4 regions of the Pseudomonas sp. CH61 genome follow, and region 4 is predicted to be linked to each of the others. Evidence: predicted binding sites of a transcription regulator. Region 4 holds the regulator's gene; each other region holds the start of a gene.
The links. Region 4 encodes FliA, which starts transcription of late flagellar genes. Its sites were predicted from a motif close to CTAAAGTTTNNNNNNNNNNNGCCGNTAA; they were not measured.
Positions count from the first base shown of each region.

Region 1: a site for FliA is predicted at 2,550-2,577, ahead of motA (flagellar motor stator protein MotA). Genes of this name have one in related genera too.
Region 2: a site for FliA is predicted at 4,991-5,018, ahead of AC5SEM_RS21360 (methyl-accepting chemotaxis protein). Genes of this name have one in related genera too.
Region 3: a site for FliA is predicted at 1,649-1,676, ahead of AC5SEM_RS11660 (methyl-accepting chemotaxis protein). Genes of this name have one in related genera too.

Region 1 is NZ_CM182098.1:6,358,634-6,366,105, reverse strand. It holds gene AC5SEM_RS28635 (sterol desaturase family protein) at 1-458, opposite strand, end outside; gene motB (flagellar motor protein MotB) at 550-1,626, opposite strand; gene motA (flagellar motor stator protein MotA) at 1,630-2,481, opposite strand; gene AC5SEM_RS28620 (HDOD domain-containing protein) at 2,648-4,186, shown strand; gene rhdA (thiosulfate sulfurtransferase) at 4,229-5,053, shown strand; gene asd (archaetidylserine decarboxylase) at 5,063-5,923, shown strand; gene AC5SEM_RS28605 (lectin OAA family protein) at 5,991-6,392, opposite strand; gene AC5SEM_RS28600 (cyclic-di-GMP receptor FimW-related protein) at 6,613-7,472, shown strand, end outside.
Region 2 is NZ_CM182098.1:4,771,585-4,779,056, forward strand. It holds gene AC5SEM_RS21335 (DUF1780 domain-containing protein) at 1-420, shown strand, start outside; gene AC5SEM_RS21340 (MOSC domain-containing protein) at 417-944, shown strand; gene AC5SEM_RS21345 (DUF3094 domain-containing protein) at 996-1,169, shown strand; gene AC5SEM_RS21350 (NAD(P)/FAD-dependent oxidoreductase) at 1,233-2,531, shown strand; gene AC5SEM_RS21355 (HvfA family oxazolone/thioamide-modified RiPP metallophore) at 2,821-3,228, shown strand; gene AC5SEM_RS21360 (methyl-accepting chemotaxis protein) at 3,293-4,918, opposite strand; tRNA gene AC5SEM_RS21365 (tRNA-Pro) at 5,083-5,159, opposite strand; tRNA gene AC5SEM_RS21370 (tRNA-Lys) at 5,257-5,332, opposite strand; tRNA gene AC5SEM_RS21375 (tRNA-Pro) at 5,338-5,414, opposite strand; tRNA gene AC5SEM_RS21380 (tRNA-Asn) at 5,424-5,499, opposite strand; gene clpB (ATP-dependent chaperone ClpB) at 5,797-7,472, opposite strand, start outside.
Region 3 is NZ_CM182098.1:2,609,227-2,616,698, forward strand. It holds gene AC5SEM_RS11645 (MmcQ/YjbR family DNA-binding protein) at 1-122, shown strand, start outside; gene AC5SEM_RS11650 (DUF1294 domain-containing protein) at 240-671, opposite strand; gene AC5SEM_RS11655 (undecaprenyl-diphosphate phosphatase) at 668-1,498, opposite strand; gene AC5SEM_RS11660 (methyl-accepting chemotaxis protein) at 1,806-3,440, shown strand; gene pnuC (nicotinamide riboside transporter PnuC) at 3,591-4,154, shown strand; gene AC5SEM_RS11670 (AAA family ATPase) at 4,151-4,675, shown strand; gene fapA (functional amyloid chaperone FapA) at 5,033-5,482, shown strand; gene fapB (fibril amyloid subunit FapB) at 5,484-6,059, shown strand; gene fapC (amyloid-like fimbrin subunit FapC) at 6,133-7,140, shown strand; gene fapD (fibril amyloid maturation endopeptidase FapD) at 7,204-7,472, shown strand, end outside.
Region 4 is NZ_CM182098.1:1,022,593-1,030,064, reverse strand. It holds gene AC5SEM_RS04650 (protein-glutamate methylesterase/protein-glutamine glutaminase) at 1-368, opposite strand, end outside; gene AC5SEM_RS04645 (chemotaxis protein CheA) at 418-2,682, opposite strand; gene AC5SEM_RS04640 (protein phosphatase CheZ) at 2,737-3,525, opposite strand; gene AC5SEM_RS04635 (chemotaxis response regulator CheY) at 3,544-3,915, opposite strand; gene fliA (RNA polymerase sigma factor FliA) at 4,082-4,822, opposite strand; gene fleN (flagellar synthesis regulator FleN) at 4,819-5,649, opposite strand; gene flhF (flagellar biosynthesis GTPase FlhF) at 5,766-7,106, opposite strand; gene flhA (flagellar biosynthesis protein FlhA) at 7,118-7,472, opposite strand, start outside.

The DNA of each region.
Region 1 (7,472 bases), 1.3 Mb from region 4:
CGCAGGATGTTTTGCTCGGGATCCTTGGAGTAGAGCTTCTCCAGAGGAATGAACACGATGGCCGACACCAGCAGCGCCAGGACAAACCAGTCCAACCCCAGCGAATAAGGCGTCTGTCCGATCGAACTGACTTGTACGTTAGTGCCCCCAAGGAACACCGCCAGCCCCGATGCAACCAGACCGGTAATCCCCAAGCGTTTGCGCTTGTTGAGCAGGATATTCAGGGTGCCGAGGCTGAACGACAGCACCAGACCGAGCAACAGCGTGGTGCGCGCGAACTGCTCGTCATAGACTTTGCGCAGTTCGGCCGTGGTCAGCCATTCGGGAAACAGAAAGCAGAACACCGCCAGCAGGCTCAACAGCCCGAGGGTGGCGGAAATATAGCCACTGACCCGCCCCTCGCCAAATTTGAAGGGTGCGTTGCCATGCCGTTGAAAATAGGCTTTGAGTCTTTCCATTAACTGATCTTCCGTGATTGCGAAAACTGCGACTGGTCATTGCGACGCAGGCAGATACAAAAAAGCCACGGTAACCGTGGCTTTTTGTCGGTCACTGTTTCGGCGTGGGGGCCGGCACAGTGGCTGGAGGGGCAGCAGGCGCGGGCGCCGCACTCCCCGGCTCAGGCGGTTTCGGCGCAGCGTCGTCGAACAGGTTCAAGCGTTCGCGCAGCTCGTGCGCAGGCACCGGTTGCTGATCCGCCGGCAGTGCATTCGGGTCAACCGGCGCTGCCGGAGCGGCGCCGTTCTGACCTTGATCCGCCGGTTTCGCCGGATCCGCACCTTGCGCACCTTCAATGGCCGCCTGGGCTTTCTTGGTCAGCACCACAATGTCGATCCGGCGGTTGACCGGGTTGAACGGGTTTTCCTTGTCGAACAGCGCCGACGAGGCATAACCGACGACCCGCGCCACTTGCGCATCCGGATAGCTACCGGCGATCAAGGCACGACGCGCAGCGTTGGCACGGTTGGCCGACAATTCCCAGTTACCGAAATCACCGGTGCCGGTGTACGGCTTGGCGTCGGTGTGGCCGCTGATGCTGATCTTGTTCGGCACCGCTTTGATGGTGTCGGCCATGGCCAGCAGGATGTCTTCGAAGTACGGTTTCAGGCGTGCAGAACCCGAGTCGAACATCGGCCGGTTCTCGGCGTCCATGATCTGGATGCGCAGGCCGTTCGGGGTGATCTCGAAGAGGATCTGGTCCTTGAACTTCTGCAGTTGCGGGTTCTCGTCGACCTTGTTCTGCAGTTCTTGCAGGAGCAGTTCCAGACGCTCCTTCTCGACCTGCTCGGCCATGCCTTCAACCTGCTCGGTGTCGACCGTGACCTTGTCAGGCTGCGGTTGCGACTTCACTTCCGGGTTGAGGGTGTTTTCCGGCGCCAGAGTCGGCGTACCGCCCAGGTCAATGATGTACGGCGTACCGCTTTCGGAAAAGCCGACCGGGTCTTTGAAGTAACCGGCGATGGCGATCTTCTGCTCCGGCGTGGCGGTGGACAGCAGCCACAACACCAGGAAGAACGCCATCATCGCCGTGGCGAAGTCGGCGAAGGCGATTTTCCACGCCCCGCCGTGATGCCCGCCGGCTATGCGCTTGACGCGCTTGATGATAATCGGCTGATTATTTTCCATGACTTAGCGACCGCGAACAGCTTGTTCCAGCTCGGCAAAGCTTGGACGGTGGGCCGGGTACAGCACCTTGCGACCGAACTCGACCGCCAGCGACGGTGGCATGCCGGAAGCCGAAGCGACCAGCGAGGCCTTGATGGCTTCGTAGACGTTCAGCTCTTCCTTGGCATCGTGGGCCAGCGAATGCGCCAGCGGGCCGAAGAAACCGTACGCCGCGAGAATACCGAAGAAGGTACCGACCAGTGCCGCACCGACGTGCAGACCGATGGATTTCTGATCGCCCTCACCCAGGGAAGCCATGGTCACCACGATACCGAGTACCGCCGCGACGATACCGAAGCCCGGCATGGCGTCGGCGATGCCGTTCACCGCGTGGGATGGATGCTCGAGGTCTTCTTTAAGGCTGTACAGCTCCATGTCGAACAAGCCTTCCAGCTCGTGCGGGGCCATGTTGCCGGACGACATGATGCGCAGGTAATCGCAGATGAACGCGGTCATGCGTTCGTCTTTGAGCACGGCCGGGTACTTGGCGAAGATCGGGCTCGCGGCAGCATCTTCGATGTCGCCTTCGATAGCCATCATGCCTTCGCGGCGGCTCTTGTTGAGGATCTCGTAGATCAGCCCGAGCACTTCCAGATAGAACGTGTGGCTGAAGCGCGAACTGAACATGCTCAGGGATTTCTTGAGCACGTGCATCGTCATGTAGCCGGGGTTGGCCTGCAGGAATGCACCGAGTGCAGCACCACCGATGATCATCACCTCGAAAGGCTGGATCAGGGCGGCAATCTTGCCGTGGGAGAGCACGTATCCGCCGAGCACGCTCGCGAATACGACGATGATGCCGATAATTTTAGCCATAGGTAGAAAGTACTTATTTAAGTCGGGTTCAAGGTCATATTCGGAAGTTAAAAAATCTCTTCTTCTACTTATCGGCAAAACTGCGCCAGACTATAGCCAGTTCAGGCGAAAAGCCAATTTAGCCCATGCCGGGCGCGTCTACAGTCAGTGAAGATCACCTCCAGACATGGCTAATGAAACGAACGTCCCACACGCAAAACCGACCACCCTCGACGGCTGGGTAAAGTTGCTCGATGGCGTGCGACTGCCCGTGCCGCAAGAGTCTCACGACAAGGTTTGTCGGGCGATTCGTGATAACCGCAGCTCGTTGCGTGACATCGCCGACCTGATGCAGGACAGCCCGGCATTGGCCTTGAGCATTATCCGTGAGGCGAATCGTCACACCCACGGCACAATGGCCGCACCGGCGGAAAATCTTGAAGTGGCGATCAATCGCCTCGGCCTTGCGCGCACAGAAGAACTGCTGGCGCGGTTGCCCGCCGAGCCGCAGATGCAAATCCCCAAGGCCCTGCGCCAGTTGCAGATGATCAGCCAGCACGCGACACAACAGGCCAACGGTTTTTTCGCCAGTCGCCTGGCACGGCTGTGGCAGGACATTCATTGGGGCAGCCTGCTGTTTCTGTCGCCGCTGTGGCCATTGGCGCTGACGTATCCGCAATTGCTCGAAGAATGGGAGCTGCGGGTTATCCACAAGGGTGAGTCAGCCCGCGTAGTCGAAAAACAATTGTTTGGTGTACGCCTGCTGAAAATCGCAGAAGCGCTGGTGCAGGCCTGGCATCTGCCGATCTGGGTGCAGCAGGGTTATAAATTGCTGCTCAGTGAACAGCGCGAACTGGTGAAAGTCCTGCGCATCGCCCGTGACAGCGAGCATCCGTTGCGCCAGCAAAACCGCCTCGACGATGATCCGACCCTGCGCCGCTGGCTCAATCAGCCAGCCAACACCGTGCTGCTGGCCAACGGTCTGGCGCTGTCGGCACAACAAGCCTGGGACAGTCCACACAGCGAACGCTGGCAGTACCTGACCAGCCTTTACCTGCAAATCCCGATGGACGAAGTGCAGCAACAACTGCACCAGCAGGCTGCCAACAGTGCACGCCAGCATGCAATGCCCGATCTGTGGCACCCGGCGGTTTCGCTACTGTGGCCATGGGGCACGCACCGTTTGCCGGCGGGTATGTTGCCGGCCGCTGCGCCGAGCGCTGAAGACCTTGGCCAATGGCGCCGCCAATGCGCCGAACTGCTCGCCGAACCGAGCCGCTTCACCAATGCGATGAGCCTGACCGTCGCCGCTCGCGATGCGCTGGTCGCCAGCGGCATGCGCCGGGTGATGATCCTGATGGCCGACCGCACGCAGTCGAATCTGCGCGTGAATCAAACCGCCGGGCTGCCGAAAGAAGCGGCGGCGCTGAATTTTGTCGTCAGCCAGAGCAGCGTGCTGCAACGGCTGTTGGCACAACAAGCGCAAGTGCGGATTACCCCGGACAACAACGCACAATTCTCTGCCCTGCTGCCACCGAGCCTGCGCACGCTGTTTCGCGGCGAGCATCTGTTCCTGCGTTCACTGGTGAATAACGGCCGGGTGATCATGATTGTGGTTGCCGATCAGGGCGGCGGGCCGTTCGCCGACATCACCGTGCAAGCCTTTGGCAAAACCGCGCAGTGCATCGAGAAAGCCCTGCACAGCTTTAGCAGCCGTGGCCGATGAGGCTGCGCTACAATCCTCCCCTTTGTGCCCTGGAGACCTCACATGTCTGACTTCTCTGGCTTGCCGCTCGTCATCGAGCCGAGCGACCTGCTCCCGCGCCTCGATTCCCCTGAACTGATTCTGGTGGATCTGACCAGCGCTGCCCGCTACACCGAAGGTCATCTGCCCGGCGCACGCTTTGTCGACCCGAAACGCACCCAGCTCGGCCAGCCGCCGGCGCCGGGCCTGCTGCCGGCGAAAGCTGATCTGGAGGCGTTGTTCGGTGAACTGGGCCATCGCAAAGACGCGGTCTACGTGGTCTATGACGACGAAGGCGGCGGCTGGGCCGGACGTTTCATCTGGCTGCTCGACGTCATCGGTCACGACAAGTACCACTATATAGACGGTGGTCTGCCGGCGTGGCTGGCAGATGGCATGCCGATGTCGATCCAGGTACCACCAGCGGCTGGCGGCCCGATTGCGCTGACTTTGCACGACGAGCCGACTGCCACCCGCGAATACTTGCAAAGCCGTCTCGGTGCTGCCGATCTGGCGATCTGGGATGCGCGTGGTCCGCTGGAGTACTCCGGCGAGAAAGTCCTGGCCGCCAAGGCCGGGCACATCCCCGGCGCGGTCAATTTCGAATGGACCGCCGGCATGGACAAGGCCCGTCAACTGCGTATTCGCACAGACATGCCGCAGATCCTCGACGACCTCGGGATCACCAAGGACAAAGAAATCATTACCCACTGCCAGACCCATCACCGGTCGGGCTTCACTTATCTGGTGGCCAAGTCCCTCGGTTATCCGCGGGTCAAGGGCTACGCCGGTTCCTGGGGCGAATGGGGCAACCACCCTGACACGCCTGTCGAGATTCAAGGTTTTTAAGGACAACTAATGAAAGAGCGTCTGTTTATCCTCAGTCAGTACCTGCTGCCTCATCACCTGCTGTCGCGTCTGGCCGGCTGCATTGCCGAGTGCCGCGTGCGCTGGTTCAAGAATGCCTTCACCCAATGGTTCGCCAAGCGCTACCAGGTGGACATGTCGCAAGCGCTGGTCGAAGACCTGACCGCTTACGAGCACTTCAACGCCTTCTTCACCCGTGCCCTGAAAGACGGCGCGCGTCCACTGGACGAAACTCCGGGCGCGATCCTCAGCCCGGCCGACGGTGCGGTCAGCCAGCTCGGCCCGATCGAGCACGGTCGCGTGTTCCAGGCCAAGGGCCACAGCTTCAGCGTGCTGGAACTGCTCGGCGGAGATGCGGCCAACGCAGCGCCGTTCATGGGCGGCGACTTCGCCACCATCTACCTGTCGCCGAAGGACTACCACCGCGTGCACATGCCGCTGGCCGGCACCCTGCGCGAAATGGTCTACATCCCGGGCCGGATCTTCTCGGTCAACCAGACCACCGCAGAAAACGTCCCGGAACTGTTCGCCCGCAACGAGCGCGTGGCGTGCATCTTCGACACCGAGCGCGGGCCGATGGCCGTTGTACTGGTAGGCGCGATGATCGTCGCTTCGATCGAAACCGTATGGGCCGGTCTGGTCACCCCGCCAAAGCGCGAACTGAAAACCTTCCGCTACGACGAAGCCGCCCGTGCGCCGATCCACTTGGAGAAAGGTGCTGAACTGGGTCGCTTCAAGCTGGGTTCGACGGCGATCGTGCTGTTCGGGCCGGATCAGGTGAAATGGGCTGAAGAACTGGTCGCCGGTTCGCCAGTGCAGATGGGCCAAGGCCTGGCGCTGCCAAACACCTGAATGCTGTGAGCCACTGATCCGCCCGTTCGCACGTCTGCGAAAGGGCGGATACGACTCGGTGGTGCCGTTACTCTATCTGCCCACGGAAGCCGATCGGGCCTTCGTTGACATAGGTATTGGTGCCACTGAGGTTTTTCCCTCCGTCACTGGACGTGACGCTCAACGCGATAACGTTCTGATTGTCCCGGCCGCCAATCACCCACTTGCCGCCCGGATGCCATGGGGCATCATTGCCACCCCACTGATTCTCGACGTTGTACTGGTTCTGACCGGTGCGTTGCGCTTTGAAGCCAATGGGACCTTCCCCGGCGTAGGTCATGGTGCCGGTGAACGTTTTACCGTCATCGCGCGAATTGATCTCGATTGCGACGACATTCTGGTTGTCCCGCCCACCCAACACCCAGGTCCCACCCGGATGCCACGGCGCCGAACTGCCACCCCATTGATTTGCCACTGCATATTTAGACATGAACCTCATCTCCTTGAAGTTTCGGGAGACCTGCCCGAGGTTGACGGCAGGCCGTGCAACCGTGCGTTTCCGATCGCACGCCTGAGAGACTAGTAGGGCTTGTGAAATGGCATCCGGCCAGCAGACCAGCGGTCAAAAAACCTGACGCCATCCGGCGAAACAAGCCACAGCTGCTAGAGTTTTGGGCATTGCCCATTTCGCCGCCGGAGCCATTTACGGCATGAGTGAGTCTCGCCCCCAAGCCTTCCTGAGCGCGCCAACTCCGTCGCAAACGCGCCTGTCGTTTTGCGAAGCGACTCCGCGTGACCTCAAGCGCTGGATTGCCGACCTGCCCAAGGCCAACATCGGCGAAACCGCCCGCCTGCTTTATCAAGCCTTGGGCGAACTCAATCTGTTGCTCACGCCCAGCGATAACCGCCTCAACCTGCTGGAGCTGATACGCCCCGAGGTGTATTTCGTCTGCCAGCATCTGGAGCGACATTTCCTGCATCAGGCGATCATGCTCGACGAGCGTTCGCGCAAGATCAGCAATCTCTGTCAGGCCCTGCAAAGTCATTTGGCGATCGGCTACAAACAGATCGTGCTGCGGATCGCGCCGAAGTACCGCAACGATCGCGCAGCATTGGTCAGCATGGCCCTGCAACGGGCAGCCCATGCGTTCAAAGGCCAATTGCTGCGCGCCACGCAGTTATACAGCTCGCCGCCGGAACACCTGTGGTTCGAACTGCATCAGCTGTATCGCAGCGCCGCTGAATTACAACTGCAACACCGCCGCGTGCACGACGATCTGGCCAGCCTGACAACAGAGCTGAGCCTGGAACAGACTTACATCGCCGCACTCTTGCTGGGCAGCGCCCGTTGCAATCAGTTGCGGCAGAACCAGATCGCCCGCCTGGCTGAAGTGCTGGAGCCGTGGAGTGCATTGCTCAGACTGCACCCCGCAAGCCCGGACGCTGGCCTGTTGGCAATCAGCTCAGAACTGGATGCCGGCCCCCGCTACCGCAACATGTTTCGCAGCGAGCAACAGCGTGGATTACTTGGCTTCGATCCACAGCCACTGGTGAATGCCATCGAAGCGCA
Region 2 (7,472 bases), 2.9 Mb from region 4:
TTCGTTCTCGACGAGGGGCGTCGGCTCAACGACGAATGGCGCGATGAATTGCAGCGCCGACGCAGCGCCTTTTCCCTCAGCCAACTGGTGCGCCGCGAAGCCAAGCCGAAACGCATTCCTGCCAATGAATTCCTGCTGCGACTGGCGCCGACCTTGCGCAAGAAGGCGCACAACTACAAAGAACGTGGCATGGATCTGGGCGAACTGGACATCATCGCCTTCGCCAGCCTTAAACGTGAAGTACTGGACTTGAACAGCCATTTTCCGCCACCTACCGAATATCTGCGTCAGGGTTGGCGCTCGCTTTCTCTGGTCGGCCCGACCTTCGCCCGTGTGCTGTTCGCCCATCCGGACGCACCGGACTTTCTGCGTAGCAACCTCGGTCGCAGCATTGTTTTTGATGTGGGAATCAGCCTGTGACACCACTTCAGCAATTGATCGCCGATGTGCCGCAGAGTGGGCGTGTACGCTGGATCGGCGTGCGCCCCGAGTCGCGCGGGCCGATGATCGAACTCGATGCCGTGGAGGCGCGCCTGGAAGCAGGACTGACCGGCGATCACGCCCGCCCCGGTGTGCGTAACGCGCGGCAGGTGACGCTGATTCAGTGGGAACATCTGCCGGTGATCAACGCCTTGATGGGGCGCCCCGATGATCAACCTGTCAGGCCTGAAGATCTGCGGCGTAATCTCGTTATCAGCGGTATCAATTTGTTTAGCCTCAAGGGTCGGCGCTTTCGCATCGGTCAGGCAATATTCGAAACCACGGGCTGGTGTCAGCCCTGCGCACGGCTGCAGAACAACCTCGGCCCCGGCACCTTTCAAGCGGTGCGCGGGCATGGCGGAATTACCGCGCGGGTGTTACAAAGCGGGATCATTCGCCTTGAAGATAGCGTGAGCGTCGAACCGGTTCCGGACAGCGGCTATGCTGCGTTCAACCCCGGATAAAAACCGCTGTAGCTTCTGCCCATTCAGCAACGTCTACCTGACGAGGCAAATATGACCAGCCGCCTGAACCCCGAAGACCAGAAACATGTCGAAGAGTACCTGCAACTGTCCCAACACCGAGTCGAGCGCCGGCCTTTCCGGCCGTGGATGCTCCTGGTGCTGGTGCTGGCAGTGACCATTGGCCTGGGCCTGTTGAGCCGATTTATCAGTTACCTGACGCTATGAGCTGCCTCGCGCTCGCTTGGGTAACCGCACCGATTTCCTTTAAAAACCTTGCGAGTTATCCCTATGTCCCATCGTATTGTTATTGTCGGCGGCGGCGCCGGCGGTCTGGAGTTGGCTACCCGTCTGGGTAAGACTCTGGGCAAGCGCGGCACGGCCAGCGTGATGCTGGTCGACGCCAACCTGACACACATCTGGAAGCCGCTGTTGCACGAAGTGGCCGCCGGATCGCTGAACTCTTCCGAAGACGAACTCAACTATGTTGCCCAGGCGAAATGGAACCACTTCGAGTTCCAGCTGGGGCGCATGAGCGGGCTCGATCGCGCGCAGAAGAAAATCCAGCTGGCGGCGACCTACGACGAAAACGGCGTAGAACTGGTGCCTGCACGTGAAGTGCAATACGACTCGCTGGTGATCAGCGTCGGCAGCACCACCAATGATTTCGGCACTCAGGGCGCGGCGCAGCACTGCCTGTTCCTCGACACGCGCAAACAGGCCGAGCGTTTCCACCAGCAACTGTTGAATCACTATCTGCGTGCGCACGCCGGGCAAACCGATGTGGTCGAGCAGATCAGCGTCGCGATCGTCGGCGCTGGCGCCACGGGTGTTGAACTGGCGGCAGAATTGCACAACGCCGCCCATGAACTGGCGGCCTACGGTCTGGACCGGATCAAACCGGAAAACATGCACATCACCCTGATCGAAGCCGGCCCACGGGTGTTGCCAGCCCTGCCGGAGCGCATCAGCGGGCCAGTGCACAAGACCCTGGAAAAGCTCGGGGTCAATGTGATGACCAATGCGTCAGTCAGCGAAGTGACCGCCGACAGCCTGATCACCGCCGACGGCAACGAGATCAAGGCCAGCCTGAAAGTCTGGGCTGCCGGTATTCGCGCACCGGGTTTCCTCAAGGACATCGACGGCCTGGAAACCAACCGCATCAATCAACTGCAAGTGTTGCCGACCCTGCAAACCACGCGCGATGAAAACATCTTCGCCTTCGGCGATTGCGCCGCGTGCCCGCAACCGGGCACCGATCGCAACGTGCCGCCACGGGCGCAAGCCGCTCACCAACAGGCGTCGCTGCTGGCCAAATCGCTGAAATTGCGCATCGAAGGCAAGACGCTGCCGGAGTACAAGTACACCGACTACGGCTCGCTGATCTCGCTGTCGCGTTTTTCGGCTGTGGGTAACTTGATGGGCAACCTGACCGGCAGCGTGATGCTCGAAGGCTGGCTGGCGCGGATGTTTTACGTGTCGCTGTATCGCATGCACCAGATGGCGCTGTACGGGCCGTTCCGCACGGCGATGCTGATGCTGGGCAGCAAGATTGGCCGAGGCACCGAGCCGCGTCTGAAATTGCATTAAAAAACCTGTGGGAGCGAGCCTGCTCGCGAATGCGTTCTGTCATTCAATGTTAATGCGACTGACCCGACGCTTTCGCGAGCAGGCTCGCTCCCACAATGTTTTGTGTTGATCGAAAGATCTGTTTCTTACTGTATCCCCGCCCCGCTTTTCCCTCCTTCGCTTACAAACTCCCCTGCTGCGCGACACAGTCGCGATACACCGCCACCGCTTAATGGCCACACCCGAGCAACACCTGCTCAGGCAAGCGTCCTTAATGTGTGGTTGCGCAGTGCAGCCCAGGAGAATGTAAATGTCCCGTACTTCGACCCTCGGTAAAAAATCCATTGGCCTGATCGGCGCCGCGCTGGCGGGCGGCCTGATGCTGTCCGGTTCGGTGTTTGCCGCTCAACCACTGGCGCAGGGGTACATGGTCGCCTCGGCAGAAACCTCGGTGAAAGCGCCGGAAGGCAAATGCGGTGAAGGTAAATGTGGCGATGCTTCGATGGCCAAGACTGATAGCGATGGTGACGGCAAGGTTTCCCGCGCCGAATTTCTGAAAGTCGCGCCGAAGTCCGACTTCGACAAGATCGACACCAACCATGACGGTTTCATCGACGAGCAGGAGGCCTACAACAACGTGAAGGCCAACTTTGAAGCCAACGGCAAGAAGATGCCAAAAGGCTTGTTCGAGCACCTGAAAGATCAAGACGGCGCTTGATCGGCAGTAAAAAAACAAGCCGCGCTTCTCCTGAGAGAAACGCGGCTTTTTCATGCCTGCGGTTTTACAACTGGAAGCGCCGCACCATACCCTGCAAGGCGTTGGCCAGTTGCGACAGCTCATGGCTGGAGGCGCTGGTCTGGTTAGCGCCAGCGGCAGAACGTACCGACAAATCACGAATGTTCACCAGGTTACGATCCACTTCCCGCGCGACTTGCGCTTGTTCTTCCGCAGCGCTGGCAATGACCAGATTGCGCTCATGGATCTCATGCACCGACGCGGTAATGGTTTGCAGTGCCTCACCGGCACGCTCAGCCAACGCCAGCGTGGTGGTCGCCCGCGCGGTACTGGCCTGCATCGAATCCAGCGCCAGGCTCGAACCGCTGCGCATGCCCTGGACCATCTGCTCGATCTCCTGCGTCGATTGCTGCGTACGATAAGCCAAAGCCCTTACTTCATCGGCCACTACGGCAAACCCTCGCCCGCTCTCGCCGGCGCGAGCCGCTTCGATTGCTGCGTTGAGCGCCAGCAGGTTGGTCTGCTCGGCAATCGCCCGAATCACGTCCAGCACTTTGCCAATGTCTTGCGACTGGTTGGCCAGTGAGTGCACCAACTCACCGGTCTGTTGCACATCGCTGGCCAGGGCATTGATGGCGGTGGCGGTCTCACTGACGCGCACTTGGCCCAAGTGTGCCGACTCGCTGGACTGGCGAGTCGCGTCAGACGTCGACACCGCATTGCGTGCGACCTCTTCCACTGCGGCCGTCATCTGGTTGACTGCAGTCGCAGCTTGTTCAATTTCGTTGTTCTGCTGCTGCAGCCCCTGTGTGCTGTCGAGTGTCACCGCATTGAGTTCATCGGCAGCGGTCGCCAGTTGTGTGGCCGAACCGCTGATGCCTTGCAGCGTCTCACGCAGGTTCTGCTGCATGGTCGCCAAGGCTTTAAGCAAACGACTGACTTCATCGTTGCCATGGGTTTCGATCGGTCGGGTCAGATCACCCTGCGCGACACTTTCTGCTGCACTCACGGCGCTGCTCAGCGGGCGAACGATACTGCGCGTGAGCATCATCGCCAGTGCTACGGTGGCCAGCGCGGCCAAGGCAATGAACAAGCTGACAATCGTGCGCGAGTTTTCGTAGTGCGCAGCGGACTTCTGACTTTCAGCCGCGACCTGTTTGGCGAACAGGTCCGCCAGGTCGTTGAGTTGCTTTCCGGAGCCATCGACGACGGTTTTCATGTCGACCAGCAACAATTTGGTCAGCTCATCACGCTTGCCTTGCTCGGCGAGGGCGAAGGATTGGGCGATGCCACTGCGATACGCGGCGAAGGTCTTTTTGAACTGGTCGTATAGCTGCTGGCCTTCCGGGGTGTTGACCAGTTTGTCGTAAGCGGCGATTTTCTCGCTCAGCTCCTTGTCGCGGGTGTCCATCTGGCTGCGGTAGGTGGCGATATTGTTCGTGTCCTGATCCAGCGCCATGCGCAACGAGATGGTGCGGATACGCAGCATGATCTCGCGAATCTCGTCGCCGCCACGAATACTCGGCAGCCACTGGTTTTCTACCGCGACCTCGCTGTCGCGAATACTCGACATCTGCCCGAGCGCAAACACGCCGAGCAAAGCCACCAACACCGCGATCAGGGCGAACCCCAGGGCCGCCCGGGGAGCAATATTCAACTGACGAAGCAACATGAGGAACGCCCTTATTCTTGTATTGGCCAGATTCAAGGGGCGAAGCCATGGCAGTCCCCTCGTGTTAGCGGGCTATCGGCAGGTTGTATGATGACTTGAAGGGGAAATGAGTTTTTGTCGGACAAAAAAAATCCCCGTATCTTTCGATACGAGGATTTTTAGTATGGTCGGGGTAAGGGGATTCGAACTCCTGACATCCTGCTCCCAAAGCAGGCGCGCTACCGGACTGCGCTATACCCCGGTAAAAAAAAGGCGACCTTTCAAAGATCGCCTTCTTCGATCAGCGCTTTTGGCCTCTGATCTTAAGATTCGATCCCAGCGTTAACTGGTTTCAAAAATGGTGGGTCGTGTGGGATTCGAACCTACGACCAATTGGTTAAAAGCCAACTGCTCTACCAACTGAGCTAACGACCCAAAAATGGTCGGGGTAAGGGGATTCGAACTCCTGACATCCTGCTCCCAAAGCAGGCGCGCTACCGGACTGCGCTATACCCCGGCTTGAAATTGGCTCCGTGACCAGGACTCGAACCTGGGACCCAATGATTAACAGTCATTTGCTCTACCGACTGAGCTATCACGGAACTACATATTTCAATTTACAACGGTGAAACTTGTTGCATCCAGTCACTCGTTCGCATCGCTGCGTTCGTGTGTCTGAGGCGCGCTATTCTACAACCTAGAACACCTCTGTCAACCCCCTAAATTGCTTTCAAGTTAATGATTTGCAACTTATTTCAGATTTCAGCTCAGTGAGCTGAGACCGTCTTGGCGACTGACTGCGGGGCGCACTTTACAAGCCTTTTCCTTTGAGTTCAACAGCCTAACGAAAAAAAAGGCCCTACGATGTAGGGCCTCCCAATTTTCATTGGCACTTGGACTCAGTTGAAAACGATTTCGTCGTTCTCGACAGCGCCGGTTGCCGTGTCGCCTGGCATGAAGTGCCCCGAAAGGATCAACTGCGCCAACGGGTTTTCGATCCAGCGCTGAATCGCCCGTTTCAAAGGACGTGCGCCATACACCGGGTCGTAACCAACGGCGATCAACTTGTCCATCGCCTCCGGGCTGAGTTCCAGCTTCAGCTCGCGCTCGGCCAGACGACTGCGCAGACGGCCCAACTGGATCTCGGTAATGCCCGCGATCTGATCCCGTGCCAAAGGCTCGAAGATCACCACTTCGTCGACCCGGTTGATGAACTCCGGACGGAAGTGCGACGTCAGCGCATCCATCACCGCAGCACGCTGTGCCTCACGATCACCGACCAGCTCCTGAATCTGCACAGAGCCGAGGTTCGAGGTCATGACGATCACGGTATTGCGGAAATCCACCGTGCGGCCATGGCTGTCGGTCAGGCGACCATCCTCAAGCACTTGCAGCAAGATGTTGAACACATCCGGGTGCGCCTTCTCGACTTCGTCCAGCAGGATCACCGAGTACGGCTTGCGACGCACAGCCTCGGTCAGGTAACCGCCCTCTTCGTAACCGACGTATCCCGGTGGCGCACCGATCAGACGCGCCACGGAATGTTTCTCCATGAACTCGGACATGTCGATCCGCACCATCGCCTCTTCAGTATCAAAGAGGAATTCGGCCAACGCCTTGCACAGCTCGGTTTTACCGACACCGGTAGGACCGAGGAACATGAACGAGCCGCTTGGACGATTCGGGTCAGACAACCCGGCTCGCGAACGCCGTACTGCGTTAGCGACGGCGACCACCGCTTCTTCCTGACCGATCACCCGTTTGTGCAACAGGCTTTCCATCTTCATCAGCTTGTCGCGCTCGCCTTCGAGCATTTTCGACACCGGAATGCCGGTCCACTTCGATACGACTTCGGCGATCTCTTCTTCAGTCACCTTGCTACGCAGCAGCTGGTTTTCGCTCTTGCCGTGCTGATCGACCATTTGCAGGCTGCGCTCCAGATCCGGGATCACCCCGTACTGCAATTCAGCCATGCGATTGAGGTCGCCTTTACGGCGCGCGGCTTCCAGTTCCTGACGCGACTGCTCGATCTTCTGCTGAATCTGTGCAGAACCCTGCACCTCGGCTTTTTCCGAGTTCCAGATTTCTTCCAGATCCGAGTACTCACGTTCGAGACGGACGATTTCTTCCTGGAGTTTTTCCAGACGTTTCATCGCCGCTTCATCGCTTTCTTTCTTCAGCGCCTGAGATTCCACCTTCAACTGAATCAGGCGACGTTCCAGACGATCAAGCACTTCCGGCTTGGAGTCGATCTCCATGCGGATGCGGCTGGCAGCCTCGTCGATCAGGTCGATGGCCTTGTCCGGTAACTGCCGGTCAGTGATGTAGCGATGGCTGAGCTTGGCCGCGGCGATGATCGCGCCGTCGGTGATCGCCACCTTGTGGTGAACCTCGTAGCGCTCTTTGAGGCCACGCAGGATGGCAATGGTGTCTTCTTCGCTCGGCTCATCCACCAGGACTTTCTGGAAGCGTCGCTCGAGCGCCGCGTCCTTCTCTATATATTGGCGGTACTCGTTGAGCGTGGTCGCGCCAACGCAGTGCAACTCGCCGCGCGCCAGTGCTGGCTTGAGCATGT
Region 3 (7,472 bases), 1.6 Mb from region 4:
GGATCATCATGCACCCGCCCTACCCGTTGGCTGCCGAGGAATTGCAGGGGTTGTTGCAGCGTTCGCATCAGTTGGTCGTGAGCAAGTTGCCAAAGAAAACCCAAATCGGTTTATTGCTGTAACCCCAATCCCTGTAGGAGTGAGCCTGCTCGCGATAGCGGAGTGTCAGTCAAAGAAATTCCAACTGACACTCCGCTATCGCGAGCAGGCTCACTCCTACATAGGGAATTGCGGTGTATTCAGAACAGCGTCAGCAGATTCGAGCCGAGAAACAGCTGGTCGATCCAGAACACCTGATGCAACACGACAATCACCCAGAACAGAATCTGAAACGACACCTTGCGCGTCTTGTGCCGGAACACCTGCTGGGCAATCAACGCGCCCGGCCAGCCGCCGGCCAGTTCCACGGCGTGCAGAACGTTCTCCGGGGTGCGCCAGGCATCGGTGCGCGCCTTGCGCTTGTCGGCCCAGTACATGAAGAACGCCAGCACGCTGACGACGCCATAAGCGGTCAGCGGCACCAGTGAAATCCCGCGCAGCCACATCGCCACTGAGCCGAACAATGGCAGCGCGCAGACGATCAGCAGAACCAGCAGTTTCAGCTTCAGGTTCTGGATGTTGTTGCCGCCCGAAGGTCGTCCTTCGGGCCGGCGTGCGCGGGAATCACTCATGGTTTGGCCGCTGCCCAATCGATCCAGCCAAACTGCCACGTCGCCAGAATCACCAGACCAAACACGATCCGATACCAGGCAAACGCCGCATAGCTGTGGCTGGCAATGAACTTGAGCAGGCCGCGCACGGCAATCATGGCGAAGATGAACGCGGTGACGAAACCGATGGCGAACACCGGGAAGTCTGCCGGGACAAACAGGTGGCGATACTTGTAACCCGAGTAAACCGCCGCACCGACCATGGTTGGCATCGCCAGAAAGAACGAAAACTCGGTGGCAGTCTTGCGCGACAGGCCGAACAGCAATCCGCCAATGATCGTCGAGCCGGAGCGCGAGGTACCGGGGATCATCGCCAGACACTGGGCGAAGCCGACCTTCAAGGCATCTTTCCAATTGATCTCGTCGACCGTTTCGGCATGCACTTCATGCTGACGCTTTTCCGCCCACAACATGATGATGCCGCCCACCACCAGTGCAGTCGCAACGGTGATCGGATTGAACAGGTATTCGTGGATCAGGTCGGCAAAGATCACGCCCAGCACCACGGCGGGCAGAAACGCGATCAGCAGGTTGGCGGTAAAACGCCGTGCGCTCGGCTGCGTCGGCAAACCGATGACCACATCAAGAATCTTGCGTCGAAACTCCCAGACCACCGCGAGAATCGCGCCGAGCTGGATGATGATATTGAACGCCATGGCCCGTTCGCCGCCGAATTCGAGCAAGTCGGCAACAATGATCTGGTGTCCGGTACTGGAAATGGGCAAAAACTCCGTCAGCCCTTCTACAACTCCTAGTATCAGTGCCTGCAAGGCCGTCCAAAGATCCATCAATCCCCCAAAGAGCGATGCGCGCCGGCATGCCCCGATAGTATTTTTCTAGCGTTCACTGCGATCAGCGTAGCTGGTTATGGCTGTACCGATTCCGCGCGCACAGGATCCACACGAAACGGTCAAAATTCCGTGAAATATCAATTTGGATTCAGGTTTTCACGCGCGGGGCCGAAATCCTAACAGACAAGCCTTAATAGCGCTGCCGCGTTATACGACTTGGGTCGCGTATGCCCGCTCACGAAATCGTGGTTGGATGCTGGCGGTCGTTTATTACAAGAGAAAAAGAATCCGGAGTGACAGCGTTATGAACAGCTTGCGCAGTGTGTCGATCAGCCGACGCTTGTGGCTCATCTTGATTGTGGCGGTGGTCATGTTGCTGACCTTGGGCGTGTTGATGCTCAAGCAGATCCACGACGATCTCTACCATGCCAAGGCCCAGAAAACCCAGCACGTGGTGCAGACCGCCAGCGGCCTGCTGACCTATTACCATGACCTCGAAACCGCCGGCACGCTGACAAAAGACGCCGCGCAGAAACAGGCCCTCACCGCCATTCGTGGTCTGCGTTACGACCAGAGCGATTACTTCTGGATCAACGACCTCACGCCCGTGATGGTCATGCACCCGACCAACCCGAAACTGGAAGGCCAGAACCTCTCGGCGATCCGTGATCCGGACGGTTTTGCGGTGTTCAACGAAATGGTTGCCATCGCCAAGGCCAAAGGCGCCGGCATGGTCGATTACCGCTGGCCGAAACCGGGTGCCAGTGAGCCGGTGGCCAAGACTTCTTACGTGAAACTGTTCGAACCGTGGGGCTGGGTGCTCGGCTCCGGGGTTTACGTCGACGACGTCCAGGCGGAATTCCAGGGGCAAATGATCAAGGCTTCGCTCATCGGCCTGGCGATTGCCGTGATCATGGCGTTGCTGGTGATCCTGATCGCACGCAGCATTGTGCGCCCGCTACAGGAAACCGTGAACGCCATGGCCAACATCGCCAGTGGCGAAAGCGACCTGACGCGCAGCCTCGATACCCATGGCAAGGATGAGGTCACTGAACTGGCGCATCACTTCAACGCCTTTACCGCCAAACTACGCCGGGTGATCGGTGATTTGCAGGTGTCGGCCAGTGCGCTTGGCCAATCGTCGAGCGAACTGGGCAACGATGCTTCGCAGGCCCAGCAACGCAGCCAGCAGCAGTCGCAGCAGATGGAACTGGTGGCCACCGCGATCAACGAAGTGACCTACGGCGTGCAAGATGTGGCGAAAAACGCCGAACACGCCGCCGCGGAAATGCGCGACGCCGAAGCGCAGGCGCAACAGGGCCAGATCAACATCGATGGCAGCTTGCAGCAGATCGACAAGCTGTCCGGGACCATTGATCAAGCGGTTGAAGTGATTCGCACCCTGGCTGCCGAAAGCACCCAGATCGGCAGCGTGCTGGAGGTGATCCGTTCGATTGCCGAGCAGACCAACCTGCTCGCGCTCAACGCCGCGATCGAAGCGGCCCGGGCCGGTGAGCAAGGTCGCGGGTTTGCCGTGGTGGCGGATGAAGTGCGCTTGTTGGCGCAGCGTACGCAGAAATCGACCGCGGAAATCCAGTCGATGATCGAGCGTTTGCAGAATCACTCCGAAGCGGCGGTGAAGGTGATCGGCGACAGCAGCAAGGCGTCGCAATTGACCATCGAACAAGCCGGGCTGGCCGGCGCCAGTCTGAATGCGATTGGCCAGGCACTGCGCAATCTCAATGGTCTGAATGCGTCGATTGCCAGCGCTACGTTGCAGCAGGCGCATGTGGTCGAGGACATCAATCAGAACGTGACGCAAGCGGCCGGCCTCTCGCACAGCACGGCGATCGCGGCCGAGCAGTCGAGTGCGGCCAGCGTACGGCTCGGCCAATTGAGCGAACAACTGAACGCCCTCCTGCGCCAGTTCCGCGTCTAGACACCACCCCCTGTAGGAGTGAGCCTGCTCGCGATAGCGGTGTTTCAGCCGGTATAAATTTCGCTGACACACCGCTATCGCGAGCAGGCTCACTCCTACACGTTTTTGGGTACAATCCGCCCCCTTCTTTCACTCCCCCAAGGAACCCCCATGTCCGGGCTTGAACTGTTTGCCGCCGCACTCGGCGTGATCGCCGTCTGGCTGACGGTCAAACAGAATCCGTGGTGCTGGCCGATCGGGCTGGTCATGGTCTTGCTCTACAGCTGGATCTTCTTTGAAGTGAAGCTGTACTCGGACATGTTGCTGCAAGTGATTTACGCCGCGCTGCAAGTCTATGGCTGGTGGCAATGGACCCGCGCCGGGACGATGCATGACGGCCGCGAGGTCACCCGCCTCGATCGCCGCACTCTGTTGCACGGCCTCAGCGTTGGCGCGGTCGGCAGTGTCTTGCTCGGTGCAGCCATGGCCCATTGGACCGACGCCGCGCAACCGTGGCTCGATGCAGCGCTGACCGGTTTCAGCCTGGTGGCGCAATTGTGGATGGCGCAGAAACGCCTGCAATGCTGGGCGCTGTGGTTCGTGCTCGATGTGATCTTTGTCGGCTTGTTCGTCTACAAAGGGCTGTACCTGACCGCGGCGCTGTACGGGCTGTTTACCTTGCTGGCGATTCAAGGCTTTCGTGAATGGCGCGCCGACCCGGCGTTGCGCACATGAAGGTCGTGGTGCTGACCGGGCCCGAATCCACCGGCAAGAGCTGGCTGGCGGCGGGCCTGCAACAACGCTTTGGCGGTGTGCGCGTGGATGAGTACGTGCGCCGCTTTATCGAACTCAATCCCCGTGACACCTGTCTGGCAGACATCCCTGGAATCGCTCGGGGCCAGTTGCAGTGGGAAGATGAAGCGCGGGCGCAACAGCCGTCGTTGCTGATTCTCGACACCCATTTGCTGAGCAATATGCTGTGGAGTCAGACGCTGTTCGGCGACTGCCCGGACTGGCTGGAATCGGAATTGTCGGGGCGGCATTACGACCTGCACCTTTTACTCTCGCCAGAGCAGATCGACTGGACCGATGACGGTCAGCGCTGCCAACCGGATCTGCACGAGCGACTGGCGTTTTACCAGGCCACGCAAACCTGGCTTGAAAACCATCACCAGCGTTTTCAGATCATTCAGGGCAATTGGGGCGAACGCCAGACTCAGGCATTTGCCGCCGTCGAGCAATTACTGGCCCAGTGACCCAGCCAATGGGTCACCTTCCCCGGCGCTTTCCCCTGTTTTGGGGAGAAAGTGTCCGTTCCTGAAACACTCACCCGCGTGCAAAGTGGCCGTTTCAGCACTGTTCATCGCTTTGTCATCCCGGTTGTTACAAGGCTGATACACACCGCTGCAAACCCTTGTTCCAGAGCTTTGTTAAGCCAATGGACAGGTCGGCCCAGCAATGCGTGTTTCAAGATTGAAACAGGTTGTGTATCGAACGTGCACGCTTATTCTGCAACTCATTGAAACCCAAACACTTTTAAAAAGCGGCACAGCTTTCGCTCTCTCCTTCACAACGCTGACTCGGGCCAGCCCACTGAAGAAGGAATTGCAGCCGTGGGGAATATCCAAAAAGGTTTGACCTGCCTTCTGCTGATCGGATCAGCAGCCAGTACGTTGATCAGCTTCAACGCGCAGGCAGAAGGCAACGGCGTGATTGTCCTCAATCGCGATGTTCAGCCGATTCCTATTGGTCGCAGCGGCGGTAAAGACCCTTATCCAACCACCGTCAATGCCAACCCTTCAGGCCGCATCAATCAAGCGATGAGCAGCACTGAGCTCAATGACGGCGAGTTTGCCAGCGTGGCCAGTGGCTCTTCGATCCGCGGCAACATCAGCACGCCGACGGCGAATCTGCCCGGCATGAACACCCTGACCAATACCAACGGCCTGCCCGGCATGAGCAGCGGCCACGGCGGCGGCGCCGGCGGTTCTATCTCCAATACCGTCAACCGCGCCATGGGCGCAGGCCTTGCGCCGCTGACCCGCATGGCTGGAGGCCAATAAGATGAATCGTTGCCTGCTCCTGCTTGCCCTCTTCGGCTGCGCCAGTGCCATGGCGGCCGACCCCAGCTCAGTGAACAACGCGAACATTCAGGACACCGGCATTCAGTACCGTGGCAACTACAACGTCAACCAGGCCGCTGGCGACCAGATGCAACAGACCAACACCAAGGCCATCGCCATTGGCACCGCGGCCAGCGCCACCACCACCGTCCGCCAGCACATCGACACACCCGGTAACCCCTCGACGAATGCCAGCGCCACCATCGGCGGCAACTCTTTCAGCAATGGCAACGGGATCCTGGGCGTGAACCAGGGCGCCGGTGCCAACAACCAGATGGCCAACGTCACGCGCATCAGCATCAGTGCTGGCCCGCAGAGCGTTGACGACAGTGCCCTTTCACAACAGAACGTGGCGCTTTTACCGAGCTCAGGAGCAACTGGTACCTCACCCGGCAGTCGCCAGGTCACGACAAGTGATCAGGCCTTCACCGGCAGCCGCGGGGTAATCCAGGTGAACCAGAGTGCCGGGGTGGGGAACCGAATGGCTAACACCCTGAGCATCCGGGTCGCTGACTGACCCAAACAACAAAAGCAGTGCAATTAGAAAGTACCAACACTTAACCAACTAATAAGCACGATGGAGAAACACCATGAAACCTACAATGGCTCTCAAACCACTGGTTTTCGCACTTGCAGCAGTGATGGCAATCGCAGCACAGGCAGGCGGTCGTGATGACGATCATGGTAACGGGCACGGCAATGGTCATGGCAACCATGAACCAAAAGGCCCTACCCTGGAACAACTTCTGCAAATCGGCGCCGGCGCTGGTGCTGCCGTACTCGACACGCAGAACAGCGATGGCAACCTGGTGGGCAACCAAGGCACCAAAAATGATGCCTCCGTTCGCGACTCGGCCAATGGCACCAACGGCAACGTCGGCATGAACAACACCGCCGGCGATGGCAACCAGCAAGACAACGCCGCTGCACTGGCGACTGCCGACGAAAGCTTTATCTTCGGCACTGCCGTGTCCGTTTCCAGCGCGACTCAAGTCAACAACAACAACGCGGTTGCCAACTACTCGACAACCAACAACGCCAACCTCAACAACGTGGGTAACGGCGGTTCCGGCAACATCGGTGTGAACAACAGTGCCGGCAACTTCAACCAACAGAAAAACAACCTGGCCATTGCTGTATCCGGTGGTCGTGTCGCTAACGCCGCTGCCGCCGCCAACCAAAGCTCCACTGGGTTGACTGTGTCCAACAACGGCACACAAACCTACAAAACCGATACTCTGAGAGGTACCTTCACCGCTGCTGGCGCATTCGTGGCAGCTGGCAAAGCGACCATCGAAGGCGACAAAGGCCATGGTGGTGGCGGTTATGGCGACAACGACCGTGGTCATGGCGGCAGCGGCGGCAGCAAAGATCAGAAAGCGACCTTTGAAGCTGTCGGCATCTTCGGTCTCGCCGGTGTAACCACGCAACAAGTGCTGACCCCAGACGGCTGGAAAAACCCTGTGACCAACAACGCAAGCATCTCCAACGTTGGTAACAGCTTCTCCGGCAACGCTGGTTACAACAACGCCGCCGGTGTTGGTAACCAACAAAGCAACTCGCTGTCCATCGCTGCAGGTTGCAAAGCCTGCCTGTAGTCGCGATCGAAACGAAAGCCCCGGAAACGGGGCTTTTCCTCAGTCCGCAAAGGCGTATCGATCATGCGTAAGACTGCCCTCCTCCCTCTGCTTCTCGTCTGTGGCCTGACTCAGGCCGGCCAGATGCCCGTGGCTGCCTTGCCGGGTGGCACGCTCATCTACAAGAACGTGCAAAGCATTCGTGAGCGCAAGTTTGCCGACATCGTCGAACAGAAAACCGATTTCAGCTGCGGCGCTGCTGCACTGGCCACGGTGTTACGCCAGGCCTATTGGCTCGACGTCGATGAGGAGCACATCATCAAAGGCATGCTGGTCAACGCTGACCAGAACCT
Region 4 (7,472 bases):
CACAGCAACTGCTTGACCTTCTCCGGGTTGCGCGAGATGTCTTCGAAATTCTTCGGCAGGAAATCCACCGCGCCGGCGTCCAGCGCATCGAGGGTCACCCGGGCGCCTTCGTGGGTCAGCGAAGAGAACATCAACACCGGGGTCGGGCAGCGCTGCATGATGTGCCGCACTGCCGTGATGCCGTCCATCATCGGCATCTCGTAGTCCATGGTGATCACGTCCGGCTTGAGTGCCAGGGCCTGATCGATCGCCTCTTTACCGTTGGTAGCGGTGCCGACCACCTGAATGCTCGGATCCGCTGAAAGAATTTCCGAGACGCGGCGGCGGAAAAAACCCGAATCGTCCACCACCAGGACTTTGACTGCCATAAACACTCCATTAGGTGCAGCGGGACGTTGTCGCCCCGCCGCCCCGGATTCAAATACGCCGTGCGGCGTAACGCTTGAGCATGCTTGGAACATCGAGAATCAGCGCGATGCGGCCGTCACCGGTAATGGTGGCGCCGGACATGCCCGGAGTGCCCTGCAGCATTTTGCCCAATGGCTTGATGACCACTTCTTCCTGACCGACCAGTTGATCGACGACGAAGCCGATCCGCTGAGTGCCTACCGAAAGGATCACCACGTGGCCCTCACGCTGCTCTTCGTGAGCGGCGGAGCTGACCAGCCAGCGCTTGAGGTAGAACAATGGCAGCGCCTTGTCCCGCACGATCACCACTTCCTGACCGTCGACGACGTTGGTGGTCGACAGGTCGAGGTGGAAGATTTCGTTGACGTTGACCAACGGGAACGCAAACGCCTGATTGCCGAGCATGACCATCAGGGTTGGCATGATCGCGAGGGTCAGCGGCACCTTGATGACGATCTTCGAGCCCTGGCCCTTGGTCGAGTAGATGTTGATCGAACCGTTGAGCTGGGAAATCTTGGTCTTCACCACGTCCATGCCGACACCGCGTCCGGAGACGTCGGAGATCTCGGTCTTGGTCGAGAAACCCGGGGCGAAAATCAGGTTGTAGCACTCGGTATCGCTGAGGCGATCGGCCGCGTCCTTGTCCATCACGCCGCGTTTTACCGCGATGGCGCGCAGGACATTCGGGTCCATGCCTTTGCCGTCATCGGAAATCGACAGCAGGATATGGTCGCCCTCTTGCTCGGCCGCCAGTACCACGCGACCGCCACGGGCCTTGCCCGACGCTTCGCGTTCTTCCGGCGACTCGATGCCGTGGTCGACCGCGTTGCGCACCAAGTGGACCAGTGGGTCGGCCAGGGCCTCGACAAGGTTTTTGTCGAGGTCGGTTTCTTCACCCACCAGTTCCAGGTTGATTTCTTTCTTGAGCTGACGCGCCAGATCTCGAACCAGACGCGGGAAGCGCCCGAAGACCTTCTTGATCGGCTGCATCCGCGTCTTCATTACGGCGGTCTGCAAGTCAGCCGTGACCACGTCGAGGTTCGACACGGCCTTTTGCATGGCTTCATCGCCGCTGTTCAGGCCCAGACGCACCAGACGGTTACGCACCAGCACCAACTCGCCGACCATGTTCATGATTTCGTCGAGACGTGCCGTGTCGACGCGCACGGTGGTTTCGGCTTCGCTCGCCGGTTTTTCCGGTGGCGGTGTCGCCGGCGCACGGGCCGGAGCCGGTGCAGCAGCAGCCGGTTTTGGCGCTTCGGCTTTTGGCTCAGGCTTGGCGGCAGGCTTGGGCGCTGCAGCAGCGGCCGGTGCCTTGGCAGCCGGTGTGGCGACGGTCGAAGCACTGCCAGCAGCGGCAGTGCCGACTTCGGTGAACTTGCCTTTGCCGTGCAATTCGTCGAGCAGCGATTCGAACTCGTGATCGCTGATCAGGTCGCTGCCGGCAGCGGCGGCCGCTGGAGCAGCCGGCGCCGGTGCCGAAGCAATCGCCGACTCCAGCGCATCCACGGCAAAATTGCCCTTGCCATGCAACTGATCGAGCAAAGCTTCGAATTCGTCGTCGGTGATGTCAGAGCTGTCGCCCTTGGCCGGAGCCGCAGGGGCTGCCGCCGCTGGCGCAACCGCGTCCACCGCGAACTGGCCCTTGCCGTGCAGTTGATCGAGCAACGACTCGAACTCGGCATCGGTGATTTCATCGCTCGCTGCTTCAGCGGCCGTTTGCGCAGGCGCAGCAGCGGCCGGGGCTTCAGCTTCAGCCTTGACGGCGTTCAGCGAATCCAGCAGTTGTTCGAATTCGTTATCGGTGATGTCGCCCGAGTCGCCTTCGACGACCAGTTCTTCGATCATCTCGGCCACCGGCGAAGCCGGGGCTGCGTCCGCCGATTGCGGTTCGGCCAGACGCGCCAGGGCGGCCAGCAGTTCCGGGGTGGCGGCGGTGATCGGAGCACGCTCACGAACCTCAGTGAACATGCTGTTCACCGCGTCCAGTGCTTCGAGGACAACGTCCATCAGTTCTGCATCAACGCGACGCTCACCCTTACGCAGGATGTCGAACACGTTTTCGGCGATGTGACAGCACTCCACCAGCTCATTGAGCTGAAGGAAGCCGGCGCCCCCTTTTACAGTGTGGAAACCGCGAAAAATTGCGTTGAGCAGATCTGCGTCATCCGGACGGCTTTCCAGCTCGACCAGTTGTTCGGACAGTTGCTCAAGAATCTCGCCGGCCTCAACCAGGAAATCCTGAAGGATCTCTTCATCGGCGCCGAAGCTCATTAATGGGGTGCTCCTACAGGTCTAAAAACCCAAAAAACCTAAAATTCCAAAACTCTAGAACCCGAGGCTGGATAACAAATCGTCCACATCGTCCTGACCGGACACAACGTCTTCTCGTTTATCGGCATGAATCTGCGGACCTTCACCCTGCGAGAGATGTTTTTGTGGATCTTTTTCTGCAAGCATCGCGGCGCGGTCATGTTCGATGCCCGCAAAGCGGTCGACCTGACTGGCCATGAGCACAAGTTTGAGCAAATTGCTTTCGACTTCGGTGACCAGTTGGGTCACACGCTTGATCACCTGACCGGTCAGGTCCTGGTAATCCTGGGCCAGCAGGATGTCGTTGAGATTGCTCGACACCGCACGGTTGTCCGTGCTGCTGCGTGACAGAAAACCGTCGACCCGGCGCGCCAGTTCACGGAACTCTTCAGCCCCGACCTCGCGACGCATGAAGCGACCCCAATCGGCGCTCAAAGTCTGGGCTTCGTCAGCCAGACCATTGACCACCGGCGTAGCGCTTTCCACCAGATCCATGGTGCGGTTGGCCGCGGCTTCCGTCAGCTTGACCACATAGCCCAGGCGTTCGGTGGCGTCGGTGATTTGCGACACTTCCTCGGCCTGCGGCATGTTCGGGTCGATCTGGAAGTTGACGATCGCACTGTGCAGTTCACGTGTGAGCTTGCCCACTTCCTGGTACAGGCCACGGTCACGGGTCTGATTGAGCTCATGGATCAGTTGCACAGCGTCGCCGAACCTGCCTTTTTCAAGGCTTTCGACCAGTTCGACCGCGTGTTTTTTCAGGGTCGACTCGAAATCGCCCTGTGAAGATTCGTTATGCTCCATAGCTCCCCCGCGCGTTCATCAGCCGATGCGTTCGAAAATCTTCTCGATTTTGTCTTTCAACGCCTGAGCCGTGAAAGGTTTGACTACGTAGCCGTTTACACCGGCCTGAGCGGCTTCAATGATCTGCTCGCGCTTGGCTTCTGCAGTCACCATCAGCACTGGCAGGTGCTTGAGTTTTTCATCGGCACGCACGTGACGCAGCAGGTCGATACCGGTCATGCCCGGCATGTTCCAGTCCGTTACCAGAAAGTCGATGCTGCCGCTGTTGAGCACTGGAATGGCAGTCACGCCATCGTCAGCCTCGACGGTGTTGGTGAACCCAAGATCGCGCAGCAGGTTCTTGATGATCCGCCGCATCGTTGAGAAGTCATCAACGATGAGGATTTTCATGTCTTTGTTCAATTCGACCTCCAAGCAGTCTTAAACGCGCCCAGCACCTGGACGCGCCACTTCAATCAATCGGCGCAGCACTCGAAGACTGTCTGGAGCACAACAGAGCAAGACCGGTGCCGTTCATCACCGCACCAGCCTCGTTCGCAGTGTCCCCACACTGCCTTCAGCGCGCTCGCCACTCCCCCAAACGCCCCCGCAAACGGGCCGCGCACTGGCTGTGTAACTGGCTGACCCGCGATTCACTGACGCCAAGGACTTCACCGATCTCCTTGAGGTTCAGCTCTTCGTCGTAGTACAGCGCCAACACCAGTCGCTCACGCTCCGGCAAATTGGCAATCGCGTCCGCCAACGCCGCCTGGAAACGTTCATCTTCCAGATCGCGTGACGGCTCAAGATGAGCACTCGCGCCATCCTCGTGCAGCCCTTCGTGTTCGCCGTCCTGCAGCAGGTCGTCGAAACTGAACAGGCGGCTGCCCAAGGTGTCATTCAAAATCCCGTAGTAATCGTCGAGACTCAATTGGAGTTCGGCCGCAACCTCGTGATCTTTAGCATCACGGCCGGTTTTAGCTTCAATTGAGCGAATTGCGTCGCTGACCATCCGGGTATTGCGGTGAACCGAGCGTGGCGCCCAGTCCCCTTTGCGCACTTCGTCGAGCATCGCGCCGCGGATTCGTATGCCCGCGTACGTTTCGAAACTGGCGCCTTTGCTGGCGTCGTATTTGGTCGAGACTTCGAGCAGGCCGATCATTCCGGCCTGGATCAAATCTTCGACCTGCACACTCGCCGGCAAGCGCGCCAGCAAGTGGTAGGCAATGCGTTTAACCAGTGGCGCGTAACGCTCGATCAGTTCGTACTGCGCGTCACGTGCCGACTTCTTGTAGTAGTTCATACCGCTTGCGGTCATAGCACGGGCCCTGCCGTTTGCTGCACGAGGCGCTCGACGAAAAACTCAAGGTGGCCACGCGGGTTGGCGGGCAGCGGCCAAGTGTCGACCTTCTGCGCGATCGCCTTGAACGCCAGCGCGCACTTGGAACGCGGGAAGGCTTCGTACACCGCACGCTGCTTCTGCACCGCTTTACGCACGCTTTCGTCGTAAGGCACGGCGCCGACGTATTGTAGAGCGACGTCAAGGAAACGATCCGTGACCTTGGTCAACTTGGCGAACAGGTTGCGCCCTTCCTGCGGGCTCTGCGCCATGTTGGCCAGCACGCGGAAGCGGTTCATGCCGTAATCGCGGTTGAGCAGTTTGATCAGTGCGTAGGCGTCGGTAATGGAAGTCGGCTCATCGCAGACCACCAGCAACACTTCTTGCGCGGCGCGTACAAAACTGACTACCGAGTCACCAATACCCGCAGCGGTGTCGATCACCAGCACGTCGAGATTGTCGCCGATGTCGCTGAACGCCTGAATCAGACCGGCATGTTGCGCCGGGCTCAGGTGCACCATGCTTTGCGTGCCGGACGCGGCCGGGACGATGCGGATGCCACCGGGGCCTTGCAACAGCACGTCGCGCAATTCGCAACGGCCTTCGATCACGTCGGCCAGTGTGCGTTTAGGGGTCAGACCCAACAAAACGTCGACGTTCGCCAGTCCCAGATCGGCGTCCAGCAGCATGACCCGACGGCCAAGCTCTGCCAGCGCCAGCGACAAGTTCACTGACACGTTAGTCTTGCCGACGCCACCTTTGCCGCCGGTCACCGCGATCACCTGTACGGGATGCATGCTGCCCATGTTATTTCTTTACCTTGTCTTGCATAGACGGAGGCCACATTACTGGCTGCGCGTTCACAACCGGAACAATGCATGGCAGACCATCGATGTAGGTACAAAAACTGTTCATGAATACCTCAGCCTACCTGCTTGGTCGGGCTGTGATAGATATCAGCGAACATGTCAGCCATGGCTTCTTCGCTGGGTTCTTCCTGCATTTGCACGCTGACGGCGCGGCTGACCAGTTGATGACGGCGCGGCAGATGCAAATCATCCGGAATCCGTGGGCCATCGGTCAGGTACGCGACCGGCAATTCATGACTGATCGCCAGGCTCAACACTTCGCCAAGGCTGGCCGTTTCATCCAGTTTAGTCAGGATGCACCCGGCTAGCCCGCAACGCTTGTAACTGTGATAAGCGGCGGTTAGAACCTGTTTCTGGCTGGTGGTTGCCAAGACCAGATAATTTTTTGAACGAATGCCACGTCCGGCCAGACTTTCCAGCTGCATGCGCAGCGCAGGATCGCTGGCCTGGAGGCCGGCAGTATCGATCAATACCACGCGTTTGCGCAGCAATGGATCCAGCGCCTGCACCAGCGATTGGCCCGGATCGACGTGAGTCACTGGCACATTGAGAATGCGGCCCAGCGTCTTCAGTTGTTCCTGAGCGCCGATACGGAAACTGTCCATGCTCACCAGCGCGACATTCTGCGCGCCGTATTTCAGCACATAACGCGCGGCGAGCTTGGCCAGCGTGGTGGTCTTGCCCATGCCGGCAGGGCCGACCATGGCAATCACACCGCCCTCTTCCAGCGGCTCGACTTCCGGTACGGCAATCATCCGCGCCAGGTGCGCAAGCAACATGCGCCAGGCCTGACGGGGTTCTTCGATATCAGTGATCATCGCCAGCAGATCGCGCGACAACGGACCGGACAGGCCGATACGTTGCAGACGGCGATACAGATTGGCTTGCGCCGGACGGCTGCCTTGCAGTTGATTCCAGGCCAGGGTGCCGAGCTGAACTTCCATCAGCTCGCGCAGGCTGTTCAATTCAAAACGCATCGAATCCAGTGCACGCGGATCAACGCCGCCGGAAGACTGCGCCGGCGCCGGGGCCGGACGCGCCGGTGCGGCGTAAGTCGGCTCGCTCAGCGGTTCGGCAGCGGTCAGCGGCAGGCCAGCCGTCAACGGCAGCCCGGCGAAGATCTGGCGATTGCTATTGCCATCAGCTTCGCCACGCAGGCTCAACTCGGCCTGAGCGGTGACGATGCGCGACTGGGTCTTGCGCAGCTCGTCTTCGAGTTCCATGTTCGGAACCCGTGGCGCCAGCGCCGACAATTTGTAATCCAGTGCCGCCGTCAGCTCGACACCGCCGGCAATGCGGCGATTGCCAATGATGGCGGCATCAGCGCCCAGCTCATCACGAACCAGCTTCATGGCCTGACGCATATCGGCGGCAAAGAAACGCTTAACTTGCATAAACCACTACCTCAGCCGTTGGGCCCTACTGTCGCAACGATGGTCACTTGCTTGTTGTCCGGTATTTCCTGGTAGGCCAGCACATGCAATCCAGGGACTGCGAGGCGGCCAAAGCGCGAGAGCATCGCGCGGATCGGGCCAGCGACCAAAAGGATCACTGGCTGACCTTGCATTTCCTGACGCTGCGCCGCTTCGATGAGCGAACGCTGCAGCTTCTCGGCCATGCTTGGCTCCAGCAGAACACCCTCTTCCGAGCCTTGTCCTGCCTTCTGCAGACTATTGAGCAATATTTGTTCCAACCTTGGTTCCAAGGTGATCACAGGCAGCTCGGACTCAGTGCCTACAATGCTTTGGACGATTGCACGG